DNA from 3 places in the Staphylococcus sp. 11262D007BW genome. Region 3 is predicted to be linked to each of the others. Evidence: riboswitches for the same ligand, from Rfam matches in the RefSeq annotation. Region 3 holds a riboswitch; each other region holds the start of a gene.
The links. Region 3 has a riboswitch for thiamine pyrophosphate ahead of ACEE93_RS01185 (thiamine phosphate synthase). Riboswitches for the same ligand answer to the same signal wherever they lie in the genome.
Positions count from the first base shown of each region.

Region 1: linked by a shared signal. The riboswitch ahead of thiC (phosphomethylpyrimidine synthase ThiC) and the one ahead of ACEE93_RS01185 (thiamine phosphate synthase) in region 3 are both predicted to bind thiamine pyrophosphate.
Region 2: linked by a shared signal. The riboswitch ahead of thiO (glycine oxidase ThiO) and the one ahead of ACEE93_RS01185 (thiamine phosphate synthase) in region 3 are both predicted to bind thiamine pyrophosphate.

Region 1 is NZ_JBPWPJ010000001.1:1,855,767-1,860,405, reverse strand. It holds gene ACEE93_RS09155 (nucleoside hydrolase) at 1-811, opposite strand, end outside; gene cls (cardiolipin synthase) at 941-2,428, shown strand; TPP riboswitch at 2,485-2,587, shown strand; gene thiC (phosphomethylpyrimidine synthase ThiC) at 2,804-4,540, shown strand.
Region 2 is NZ_JBPWPJ010000001.1:2,169,781-2,174,419, forward strand. It holds gene ACEE93_RS10550 (L-cystine transporter) at 1-873, opposite strand, end outside; gene thiO (glycine oxidase ThiO) at 946-2,052, opposite strand; TPP riboswitch at 2,127-2,228, opposite strand; gene ACEE93_RS10560 (DNA-binding protein) at 2,259-2,858, opposite strand; gene ACEE93_RS10565 (hypothetical protein) at 2,968-3,642, opposite strand; gene ACEE93_RS10570 (general stress protein) at 3,837-4,238, opposite strand; purine riboswitch at 4,407-4,509, shown strand.
Region 3 is NZ_JBPWPJ010000001.1:228,476-233,114, reverse strand. It holds gene ACEE93_RS01200 (ThiF family adenylyltransferase) at 1-40, opposite strand, end outside; gene ACEE93_RS01195 (thiazole synthase) at 40-807, opposite strand; gene thiS (sulfur carrier protein ThiS) at 809-1,009, opposite strand; gene ACEE93_RS01185 (thiamine phosphate synthase) at 1,011-1,640, opposite strand; TPP riboswitch at 1,660-1,766, opposite strand; gene ACEE93_RS01180 (Bax inhibitor-1 family protein) at 1,779-2,402, opposite strand; gene ACEE93_RS01175 (LysM peptidoglycan-binding domain-containing protein) at 2,661-3,512, shown strand; gene ACEE93_RS01170 (anion permease) at 3,707-4,639, opposite strand, start outside.

The DNA of each region.
Region 1 (4,639 bases), 1.6 Mb from region 3:
TAATAACTGAAGCGTAAACTGTTTCTTTGCGTACTAAATCTGGCTGGCCAACGTAAGCTGTCGTTAACACATCCCATAGAAAATAAGTTGAGTTCGTTTGAAAGTGATTGAGTGGTGGCACGGCTGCATAGCTTACGCCTAAAAAGTCCACACCTGCATAGTGACGCTCATCAGCCCACATTTGACGGATAGCTAGTGTGAGGGGAACCTGATTGGTACTTTCTAAAGCGACCATATCGATTTGAATGTCTGTCTCAAAAACGCGTTTAACAGCGTCAGGATCCCAAAAAGCATTCCATTCTGCGGTGCCATCGTGTTCTGGTTCTTCTACATTACCGCGTTCTAAAAAGGTACCGCCCATCCAAACGAGTCGCTCAATATGTTGTGTGATGGTTGGATCAACTTCAAGTGCTTTAGCTAAATCTGTTAGTGGACCAGTAAATAATAGCGTGACTGGTGAAGAAGCCTGATTAAGTTTAGTAATAATGTCTTGATAAGCAGGGATTTTAAGCAATGTTGATTGACTCGATACACGCTCATTCAATATGGGTAATGCATCCATAAAAAAGGCATGCATACGCCATTCTTTAGGAAATGGATTTTTGCCGCGTTCGTTAGAAATAGCGACATCTATCGGATAGCTTGAAAAACGATTAATGATTTTACGAGAGGCACTCTCAGAAGGTTCGACATAACAGTCTGCACCTATCGTACTGACACCAATCAGATTGACATCATCCATTTGTAGTAATAAAAATAAGGAAATTAAATCATCGACACCACCGTCGTGATTAAAATAAATTTGTTTCACTTTATTCTCTCCTTTTGTTGTATTCTATTTTTATTATAATTGAAAACAATGAAAAAAGGGTAGAATTCATGTAAAATGCTAGGGTGAATATTAAGTTAAAAATGAACCAATTTAAAAGGAGGTACTGACATGCAACTTATTTTTGATCCTAATGTCGCTACAACTTATCGGATTATTTTAGGCGGTTTTTTTGTCATTAATGTGATTTTAGCATTGATTATTATATTTATGGAAAGAGACCGTCGAGAGGCGACATCAACATGGGCATGGCTATTGCTATTATTTATAATGCCTGTGTTTGGTTTCTTCTTCTATTTATTCTTTGGACGTGCTGTACGACTCAAACAACAAGAAGTCAGTGGTAAAGAAATTGATGATGCGAAAGAGCGTGTGAAGTCGCAAAAAGAAAGTTTTGAAAACAACAATTTCACCTCGAATAATGATGTCGTGAAAAAACATTCTGATTTAGTTCAATCATTGTTAGTCAGAGAGAATAACTTTTTAAGTGAAAATAACCATGTGAAGGTTTTTACAGACGGACATCGCTTATTTGATCAAATGAAAGAAGATTTACGTAATGCAAAGAAATACATTCATATAGAATACTATATTTTAAATATGGATGGGCTTGGGACAGAAATTTTAAATATTTTAGAAGAGAAAGCCCGAGAAGGTTTAGAAGTGAAGTTACTTTATGATGCAGTGGGCTCTAAACAATTGCGTAAGTCAAGACTTAAAGGATTACTCAATGCAGGGGCAAAAGCTGAACCATTTTTCCATGCGAAAATCATTCCATTTATCAACTTTAGGGTCAACAACCGAAACCACCGCAAGACGTTAGTGATCGATGGTGATTTAGGCTACGTGGGTGGCTTTAATATTGGTGATGAATACTTAGGACTTGATGAAAAATTAGGTTACTGGCGAGATACGCACTTACGTATTCAAGGTGATGGCGTGGATGCGCTGCAATTAAGCTTTATCCATGATTGGAACGCCCAAGTTTCAAAAGATGATGCTTTAGAATATGATAAACGTTATTTCCCAGACAATGCGCGTAAAGATGGCAATGTAGCTATGCAAATCGGTTTAAGTGGTCCAAACCGTACTTGGCCACAACTTGAGTTTGCTTACCTCAAAATGATTATGAATGCGAAAGACTCAATCTACATTCATACGCCTTATTTCGTGCCAGATATTGGCTTTATTAATGCGTTACGTATTGCGGCACAATCGGGTGTTGATGTGCATGTTATTGTGCCGAATAAACCAGATAAACCATTTGTACATTGGGCCACATTAACCGTGGTCGCACAATTAATGTATGATGGTGTTAATGTATATACTTACGCAAATGGCTTTATTCACTCTAAAATGATGGTCATTGATGGAGAAGTGGCTTCTGTAGGTTCTGCTAATATGGATGCGCGTAGTTTCAGATTAAACTTTGAAATCAACGGTATTATTTACAACGAAGATATTGCGCAATATTTAATTAAAGCCTTTAACGAAGATCTTAAAGTATCCGATCGTTTAACACCCGAACGTTACGAAAATCGCTCAAAATGGGTTAAATTTAAACAATCTATTGCTAAACTTGTGTCACCAATTTTATAAGTCAGTTTGTCATAAACAGACTTTAATGCTAGAATGTAATTTGTAACATTTAAATATAAGACTGCTAGGGGTGCTTGTGTAAGCTGAAAGAGGTTTGGACCTCAACCCTTTGTACCTGATCTAGATAATACTAGCGTAGGGAAGCAAAGATGAACGAATACAAAATGTGAAACACTGTATATTGGAGTGTGTGTGGCGTATGCCATTTTCCATGACAAGTACAGTGTGTCATTCAAATAGATATGTTCGTGTAGGTATCGGATCGGGACGACAGTCAGTCTGAGAGAGCGTTTGAACGCTTTAATCTCAATGACTTGTGTCCCGATTTTTTTCGTTCAGCTACATAGGTCTCTTAGCACACTAAGGAGGCCAATTATGAAACAAGAACAAATTGAATTAAAAAAGAATTTTCCAGCCAGTCGACGTATTTATAAGCAAGGTGCTGATGAGGATATTCGCGTACCATTTCGCGAAATTGAATTATCGGACACTGTGACAGAACAAGGTACAACGCATAATGAGCCAGTAGTTGTCTATGATACAGCCGGTCCTTATCATGATGAAACGTATGAAGTGGACGTCACTCGAGGACTGCCACAAATTCGTACGCAATGGATTGATGATCGTCATGATACGGAACGTTACGAAGGCCGTCGCATTCAGTCTATCGATAACGGCTTTAAATCAGAAGATCATCGCAATCTTGTGACGCATCCATTTGATTATGAACCAAGACGTGCCCAAGAAGGTAAGAACGTAACTCAAATGCATTATGCGAAACAAGGCATGATCACTAAAGAAATGAAGTATATCGCGACGCGTGAAAATGTGTCAGCGGAATTTGTACGTGAGGAAGTGGCAAGAGGTCGCGCGATTATCCCTAATAACATTAACCACCCTGAATCAGAACCGATGATTATCGGAAAGAACTTCCAAGTTAAAATCAATGCGAATATTGGTAATTCAGCCGTGTCATCTTCTATTGAAAATGAAATTGAAAAAATGGTGTGGGCCACGCACTGGGGAGCAGATACGATGATGGATTTATCAACAGGTAAAAATATCCATGCGACACGAGAATATCTCATTCGTAATGCGCCTGTGCCAGTCGGAACGGTACCCATTTATCAAGCTTTAGAAAAAGTAGACGGTGTGGCTGAAGATTTAACATGGGAAATTTTTAGAGATACGCTAATAGAGCAAGCTGAACAAGGTGTGGATTATTTTACAATTCATGCTGGGGTGCGTTTACATTATATTCCGATGACAGTCGATCGATTAACAGGTATTGTCTCTCGTGGTGGTTCAATCATGGCACAATGGTGTCTTGCGCATCACGAAGAAAGCTTCTTATATGAACATTTTGATGATATTTGCCAAATTTTAAAACAATACGATATTGCGATTTCACTAGGAGATGGTTTACGCCCTGGTTCAATTTATGACGCGAATGATGAGAGCCAATTTGCGGAATTAAAAACATTAGGAGAATTAACAGATATCGCATGGCAACATGATGTACAAGTGATGATTGAAGGACCAGGTCATATTCCAATGCATAAAATTAAAGAAAACCAAGACCTTGCAGATTATTATTGTAAAGAAGCGCCATTCTATACGTTAGGGCCACTTACAACAGATATTGCACCAGCTTATGATCACATTACATCTGCGATTGGTGCGGCACAAATCGCAAGCCATGGTACAGCGATGTTGTGTTACGTTACACCTAAAGAGCACCTTGGTTTACCAAACAAAGAAGACGTACGTGAAGGCGTCGTGACTTATAAAATTGCTGCGCATGCGGCTGACCTAGCAAAAGGTTTACCTGGAGCGACAGAACGTGATGATGCTATCAGTAAAGCACGTTTTGAATTTCGTTGGATAGATCAATTTAATTTATCCCTTGATCCAGACAAAGCACGTGCTTTCCATGACGAAACGTTACCAGCAGAATCGGCTAAAGTAGCTCATTTCTGTAGTATGTGCGGACCAAAATTCTGTTCAATGCGTATTTCTCATGATATACGTGGTAAGCACCAAGAACAGCTTAAAGGTATGCAAGAAATGGCTGAAACGTTTAAAGAACAAGGTAGTAAAATTTATCATTAATACAATGCGAAAAGATTGGGATGTTGGGAATGATCTAACATCCTAATCTTTTTATTAATTATAAAATGTATATTGTAGTGACTCTGTATTTTATTTATA
Region 2 (4,639 bases), 1.9 Mb from region 3:
TTGAATTGGGTTAATTCGTAATGTAGCTAAAATAATTAAATGAATGATGTACATTGTAATTAACGCTGCATACGATGCTAAAACGAACTTACCTAGTGTCCAAATGGCACCGAAATCACTTGTTGCCATCGTATTAATCATAATTGCTAAAATACCATACGGTGTTAGACGCAATACAAATGTCACGATAGACATAACAAGTGAATAAACAGCGTCGATACCGCGCTTTAATAAGTGGCCATTATCAGGTTGTTTACGTGCAACACGTAAATACGCAAAGCCGATAAACGCTGCGAAAATCACGACTGCGATTGTCGATGTAGCGCGTGCGCCTGTGAAATCTAAAAATGGGTTGGCTGGTAATAATTCAAGAATTTGCGCTGGTAATGTCGTGGCTGTCATTTCTTCTGCAGTGTTAGCAATCTCTGTACTACGCGCATTTTCTGCTTGGCCTAAATCAATACTTGATGCATCTAAACCAAAAATAAGGGCATACACAATACCCACTACAGCAGCAACTGCTACTGTGCCAATTAAAAACATAAAAATAAAGCTGCCTACTTTGGCAAACTTTTCACCAATTTCAATTTTAGTGAATGCAGCTACAATTGACACAAACACTAATGGAATAACGATCATTTGTAGTAATGAGATGTAACCATCGCCTACGATGCTAATCCATTCTGTTGTTTGGTTGGTAATTTCACTGTCTGCTCCATAAGCAAGATGTAAGATTAATCCTAAAACAATCCCAAGTCCTAGAGCGAGGAACACTCTTTTAGGGAACTTAACGTGTTTTTTAGCCATTATTGCAAGACCGATAATCGTTGCGATAAAAATGACCAAATTAATAATAATAAGTAGTATAGACATAGATACGCTTCCTTTAATTCCGATTTATATTATAAGAATAATAGGAAGCGTATACAAAATCAAGACTATTTTTTAAATACTCAATGGATTGGGTGTAAAAGGAGCAAGTATGTGACGTGCATTTTGCTCATTATTGATTAATTGTGCCATTAATATACCGACGATAGGGGAGAGAAGAATGCCATTGCGATAATGGCCTGTCGATACATACAAGTTAGGTCCCACTTCGCCCATAATAGGCGTTTCATCTAGCGTAATTGGTCGAATACCGGTCCATGATTTGAGCAAGCGACTTTGTTTTAAAAATGGCAACATGTGATGACTTTCACGATCAAGCCAAGCTAAGTTATCATCATTTGAGTGCGTACTCCAATTGTCTATTTCTGAAGTTGCACCAATAAGAAAACGATTAGGTTTTTTAGGTACGATATAGCAACCATTCACGTTAAAGACCGTTTCTTTTAAGCGTGTGTCGTCAGATTCTACTAACTTGACGTCACCTTTAACCGGATGTGTGGGTAGTTGGATATGAAGTTGTTTGAGGAGCTCGCCACTCCATGCCCCTGCAGCAATAATTAATTCGTCAGCTTCAAACGTACCCTGAGTGGTTTCAATACGATAAGACGCCTTATCTTTGTGGATGGCGTTCACTTCAGTATGTGTGTGTAACGTTGTATTTATTTGGTTCACTACAGACTGAATTAAAGCTTGTGTATAGAGGTTGGCATTGATTTGACCGTCATCTTGTATCTTAAATGCTGCGCTTTGTGATACATCTAGTTCTGGGAAGCGTCGTACCATTTCAGACGATGATAAAGCCTTAATCGTGTGATCTTGGGATTCTAAAAAGGTTAGTTGTTGATGTAAAGATGTTAAATGTTCTGCACATGACGCAACTTTGATGAGACCGTATTTTTGATACTCTATGTCAATGCCTGACTCGTGTTGTAATTGATGTGCCACTTCAGGCATCATTGCGCGACTTTTCATAGCAAGTCTATAAAGAGGGGTATCTTCGAAAAATTCATTTTGAGCACCTAACATACCCCCTGCAGCATAAGATGCGTTCATACGTGGGGTAGAGCGGTCGATAATGTGAATATGACGGTTTGTTGCTTTGAGGTTTCTGGCGATAGAAAGTCCCATGACACCTGCGCCGATAATAACTGTTTGTAACATAAAAAATCCTCCTGCCATGATTAGGGTGCAGGAGGTTAATGTATGATTGAAATTGAGTCGTTTATTGAATGATACTAAAAGTTCAGTTGCTTCCCTTCGTTGGTTCTAACCAATTCAGGTTCAAAGAGTTAAGATTGGACTTTCTCAGCTCACCTCGAGCACCCCTAGCATTATATTTAATTGAGATGAATGTACATAATTCCGTATTAGCCGCCGAATAAACGTTGTAAAAAGCCTTTTTTCTCGTTACGTTCAATCGTATGTGCTAATGCTTGATGTTGTTTAGATTGAGATTCAATGCTTTGTTGTGTTTGTTGCATTTGTTCTGTTTGTTGTTTTTGCGCTTCTGTTAATGTTGCTAAAGATTGATTGCTTGTTTCGAGTTGGTCATTAAGTTTGTTATGTAATGCCTTTAACTCTTCTTGTTGTTGATGAACTTGTGAGACCATTTGACCTAACATTTGACGTTCTTCACGCATTTGATTAATTTCATGACGTAATTCATTAACCAATTGAGGTACTTGTTGGTCACTCGGTAATTGTTGTTGGTCGTCTTTAACAATAACGTGTAAAAAGTCTTTTTCTTTTTCAAGCTCTTCAAAAGCTAATTCGTAGCTATTTGTACGTCCAACACGTTCAGCAATTTCTTGGAATAACTCGACATCTTCGTCTTGGAAATCAGTTGCTTCACGGCCACGATATTCCGTTTTTTGTAATTGATAACCTCTTTCTTCAAGATGCTGAACAATTTTGCGAACTTGTTTTTCGCTTAAGCCTGTTTTGACAGCAAACTCCTTTGTTAGCATAATTGTACGTTCCTTTCATGTGTTTTAGACTCACGGCAGAGTGAATTCAGAGTGCCGGAAGTCTGACCTTTACTTAATTGTAACGGCTTTATAGCTTGATTTCAAGAGGTTAGATCTTGATATCTTTGCTTAAGTCCATCTTCACAAGTAGTGGATAGATGATTTTACGCGGTAGACGATTAGCAAATACATATTTTAAGATATAGCATGATTTGATACTCGTAGCATAGATATCTTTAGTTAATGGAATGTTTGATTTGATGTATAAATCTAAAGGTACAGGTTTACCGTTGCGGTCGAGTGAAGGTTGAATATAATTGAGTTCTGTTTGTTTTTCAAACCCACGATGTGTTAAAAAACGACGTCTAAAAGCAATATCGCTTGCTGTATCATTGTCTACATTAGGCGATTCAAAAGTTGACTCGAACATGAAGAAATTGACTTCTCGACCGTGTAACTGGTTGGCTAAACGGTTAACCCCTTTTTTCACTTCTGAAAGTGTTTCTGCTAAGTAATGCTCACATTGATCCCCAGGTTGTGCGAGTAAATAAATGATAAACCCTGCATTTGTTGTGGCTTCATAGTGTGCTGTCGCAAAACTTACTACTTTGTCTTCTTCGATACCTACTAAAAACACATAGTCATGTTGTGTTTTTTCTGTTTTTAAAGATTGAACAAAAACCGATTCATCTTCCGTAACTAGTGGGTCTAACTTTCCTTGATAAAAGGCTAATGCAGGTTTGTACCAAGGATCTTGAGTTGATTTAATTTGAACAAACTCCATAACATCCCCTCCTTTAGTGGTTGGTTGTGCTTGTTGTTCAGTATAGCATATTCAATTTATATAGATATAGCACGGGGCTAGGACATAAAGCGCTTATGTTCTGGATAATCGATTGATGGTGTTCCAATCTACTAAAAAAGCGCACTGAAGTGTGATGTACTTCAGTGCGCATGATATTTGGTGAGATGATTACGTTATTCGATGTCACCTTTGTGTTCTGTTGGAGCGTGCTTATCTTTATTTTTAGAAGGTGTGTGATTAGAAAACTCTCCGTTTTGAACGTCGTATTTATCACCGATAACGATAATTTTTTTGTCACGAATGTCTTGTTTTAAATCTTCTTTTTCTTCTTCGCTAAAATCAAAACGTGTTAAGACAGCTTCTTCAGCATCTTCACCGATAAAAAAGCTCATAAATTTATCACTAAATGTTCCTTTAGTTGATGTATGTTGAATCTCTGAGTCTTTAAAATAATCAGTTTCTAATTTTTCTTTGCTAACGACTACGATTTCATTTTCATCATAGCCGCCATTTAAAAATGATTTTACAGTTTTGATTGCTTCATCTTCGCTACGAGTGACTTCATATTTAGTCATTGATAACGCCCCCTTGATTGCATATTCTTTTATTAAATACCCTTTTTCATTAATTTCAAACGATGAGTATATTAAATTAATGGAATGAAATCCGATGACAAGACTTAAATTTCTGAAAATAATCAATTTAACACGACGTATTGCGCTTTTCTGACAAATTTGCTATTATCGGTTAATAATTTAGACACTCATATAATCTGAAGAATATGGCTTTAGAAGTTTCTACCATGTCGCCCTAAACGATATGACTATGAGTAATGAATACATCTTGTATGACGCTAATATTAAATAACAACTATGCTGAAGTCATTGATCAATCTCAATAAGTGCTATATAGCATAGATTATGAAAAGAATAACTGCGATTCAACAATTGTATGATGATTGCTCAAAAGGGCTAGG
Region 3 (4,639 bases):
CAAAATGTGGGAATTTAATTTGTCTATCATAACGATTCATTAAAGAAAACCTAACCCCTCAGATGGACTAGATTGTACCGCATTGTATTTAATAGGAATACGTCCTGCTTCATAACTTAAGCGACCTGCTTCAATACCTTTTTTCATCGCCTCTGCCATTTTTACAGGATCTTTGGCACGTGACACTGCAGAATTAAGTAAAATCGCATCTGCACCTAATTCCATTGCTTTAGCACAATCTTTTGCTGAGCCAATGCCTGCATCCACAATGACAGGGACATTACTTTTTTCGACAATATAGCGTAAGTTTAATGGATTAACGATACCACGGCCTGTGCCGATTGGTGACGCAAGTGGCATAATCGCATGAACCCCTAACGCTTCTAAACGTTTAGCTAAAACGACATCATCTGAAATATAAGGACATACAATGTAGCCTTTTTCTAATAAAATTTCGCATGCTTTATATGTTTCTAATGGATCAGGCAATAATGTGTCATCATCACCGATTACTTCTACTTTAATCATATCGCAGACGCCTGCTTCATTTGCTAACTCAGCGATACGTACGGCTTCTTCTGCAGATTTAGCACCTGCTGTATTTGGAAAAGTGATAAATTGGTCTAAATCCACATTCGCTAATGGATTAGGTAAATCTTTATCATATAAACTCATGCGTCTTACCGCAAAAGTAAGGACTTCTGTTTCTGAAGCTTTAATCGCTGCTTCCTGAACTGATTCATTGTCAAACTTACCTGTTCCTAAAAAGAGTCTTGAATTAAATGTTAGATTTCCAATTTTAAACATATTATCCGCCTCCTACAAATTCTAATAGTTCTAATCGATCATTTTCTCTGATGGGTGTATGCGCCCAATCCGCACGCTTAACGACAGCTGCATTTTGTTCTACAGCCATACGTTTAGCATCAATATCAAAATGCGTTAGGACATCTTGAATCGTTGTCCCTTCTTGAAATTCATTTACTTCTCCGTTAACAATAACTTTCATATTATGACCTCCTTTTTCTCCATTGTTCCGATAATTGCTGTACTTCGTTGTACGGGCGATTAAATAGAGCGCCAATACATGCAATCCCTGAAAAGTGAGTAGGCACATTCGACACTGTCGTTACATTAATACCACCTATTGCGACTAGCGGTAATGTTGTGGCTAACGCATGATCAATCTCTTCAGCCGTTCTCGGGGATTGGTTAGGTTTTGATGGGGTTGGAAATAAGTGCCCAAATAATCCAAAATCAACCTCATACTGTTGTGCATATTGAATGGCCTCAACATTATGAACTGACATACTGACCACAAACTGAGGGTATGTCGTTTTAATACTTTTCACTTTTTCATCATATTGACTGAAGTGAATGCGATGAATATGCATCATTAAAGCCAGATCAATGTCTGAATGTATAATGAGTTTCTCTTTAGGAAAGCCACGTGCAGTGATTTCTTCAATCCAACGCTTGATATCATGTTGCGTCATTGGCGTCCTCAATAGTACGCCATCGATAAGTGGTTCAATCTCACATAAATGACCTTGATGTGTATGATTTAATGGTTCATAAGGGGTAACTGCTAACAGCATAGGCAAACATCCTTTTACAAAAATAAAAGCTACTTTCCTCATACTAAAGAAAAGTAGCTACTCTAAGTCATCGCCACTTTCCTACGCCAGTATGAACTGGATCAGGTTCGGGAATTTTGAAATACATTTCAATCTCAGCCCTTAAAAAAGGCACTTCCAGTGGTAAATCTTATTCAATTATTACTGTGATTTTTTAACGATACGTGCTAATTTTAACACATAACGTATGATACGAAATAGGTTTAAGAATAAATTAAAACCCATCTCTCTAGGGGAAAATCGTCCATGCTTCATTCGATTAAAGTCATATAAAGTATATAATAAAAATAGTAATAAACCAACCACAACGATAATTGTGTGATAAATTGGATTATGCACAAACCATCCTATTAAACTCGCAATGACTAACGCAATTAACGTCACAAACAAGTATTTTCCCATACTTGCTGCATCTTTTATAACAAAATAACCTATAATACCAAATGCAATAAATCCGGAGATTGCTAAGATAATATTTCTAATGAAATCAGCTGTTCCAAGATCTTGAATCGCATAAGTAAAAGTAGCAAAAGATAACAATCCGGAGATAATCGTATAAATATGTGACATAATTAAGCCACTAAAACGTGCGCGCTGCACAAACATTGTGATTAAAATTAAAATAAGGAGTCCAATGGATAAAGGTTTTCGCCATTCCACGGCTAAGAATTGTCCTAAATAGACACCAATACCAAAGATAATCCAATAATAAGTAAAAAATAACCACACTTGTCCAAAACGTTGTGAATGCTTTGTATCCGCCACTCATTGCTCACCCCTTTATACTGATTTTAGGATAAAATATCAAAATTAATATTACAAACATTTTAACATTCTTACAAAGTAAATTTAGACGAATCTCTAAAAGTACTTATTTTATCACATCTGTTCATATCTTCAATTTTTGAAATCATTTATCACAATATTACATGTTCGTAACAACCCCCACAAATAACTCTATTTTTGTTAAAATTGATTTGAATATTTTAGAAAAGACAAGCAAATGGCTAAGGAGGCATTACTTTGAAAAAATTAACTTTTGCATTAACCGTTACTTCTGGAGCGGCAGCATTGTTAACTCAACATGATGCTGATGCTTCAACACAACATACTGTTCAATCAGGCGAATCTTTATGGAGTATTTCGCAACAGTATAATATGTCTGTAGATGAAATTAAGCAGGCAAACAATTTAACATCAAATATGGTCTTTCCAGGACAAGTTTTAACAATTGGTGGCGGCGGTGGCGCAGCTGACCAGTCTACGCAATCAACAACAACGACTGCTACTGCAACAGCGCCAAGCTTAGGAGAAACGCATGTTGTTCAAACTGGTGAAACATTGGACATCATTGCTGCTAATTACGGTGTTACACCACAAGATATCATCAATGCTAACAACTTAAATGGTTATTTAGTGGCACCTTCACAAACATTAACAATACCAAGTGGTTCAGATAACACAACTGCACCTTCAATTGATGCAGGTCCAAATGGCGCAGAGAACGCACCATCTACATCAGGTAGTGGTTCACCTACATTTAATCACCAAAACTTGTACGACTGGGGACAATGTACTTGGCACGTATTTAATCGTCGTGCAGAAACTGGTCAACCAATCAGCACTTATTGGTACAATGCTGAAAACTGGGCAGACAATGCTGCAGGAGATGGTTACACAGTAGACCATAACCCTAGCGCAGGTTCAATTATGCAAACTTACGAAGGTCCAGTAGGTCACGTAGCTTACGTTGAACGCGTTAATAGTGATGGTAGTATCTTAGTATCAGAAATGAACTATAGCACACCACCAGGTGAAGTAGGCTATCGCACAATTCCAGCATCAGTTGCTTCATCATATAACTACATTCATTAATATAAGAGGCTATGATATAAAGTATGAATGCTTTAGGGAACCGATTAGGAGTCCCAACCTCTTGAAATATGACACATTATTAAATTAATCGTCCTTAGTCATCGAAAGAAGCAAGGTTCACTTGAAGTGTTACCTTGCTTCTTTTTGTATAAAAAAAAACGGCCAGTGATTGTTCACTAACCGCTCGAGTACTATTATAAAAAGATATTTAAAATCAAATAAAAGATAGCTGCAATTAAAGCAGTAATAGGTAAAGTAATGACCCATGTAACGATCATACGTTTCGCTGTATTCCAGTGTACACCTTTAATTCGATTTGCTGAGCCTACACCTAAAATTGAAGAGGATACAACGTGTGTTGTTGATAATGGAAAGTGTAACCATGATGCTGTGAAAATTGTGAGCGCTGAAGCTAAGTCTGCTGAAGCACCATTCGCTGGTCTAATCTTCATAATATTACCGCCCACTGTTTTAATAATCTTCCATCCACCAATCGCTGTACCTAATCCCATAGCTGACGCACAGGCTACTTTAACCCATAGCGCAGGTTCAACACTTGATTGTAGGTTCGCTACAATTAATGCCATCGTAATAATCCCCATTGATTTTTGCGCATCATTTGTACCATGAGAAAATGATTGTAGAGATGCAGTGAAAATTTGAAAAATACGGAAATTACGATTCGTACGTGTTAAATTTGCATTTTTAAATATCCTTTTAACAATTGAATAAATGATAAAACCGACAATAAATGCGATAACAGGAGAAAGTAACAATACAAGGATAATCTTAGTAAAACCTTGATAATGTAGTACGCCAAATGATCCTGCTGAAGCAATCGCAGCACCGGCAATCGCACCAATTAAAGCGTGAGATGACGAACTAGGTATACCATAATACCACGTCACTAAATTCCATACTATGGCTACTAATATCGCTGCCAATACAACAACCATGCCATTACTCAATGTAAATGGGTCAACGATTTCCTTTGTAATCGTTGAAGCGACCCCAGTAAAAGTTAATGCTCCGATAAAGTTCATAATCGCCGCTAAAAATATCGCTTGCCTTGGGGTTAAAGCACGCGTTGAAACAGCTGTAGCGACCGCATTGGCTGTATCATGAAA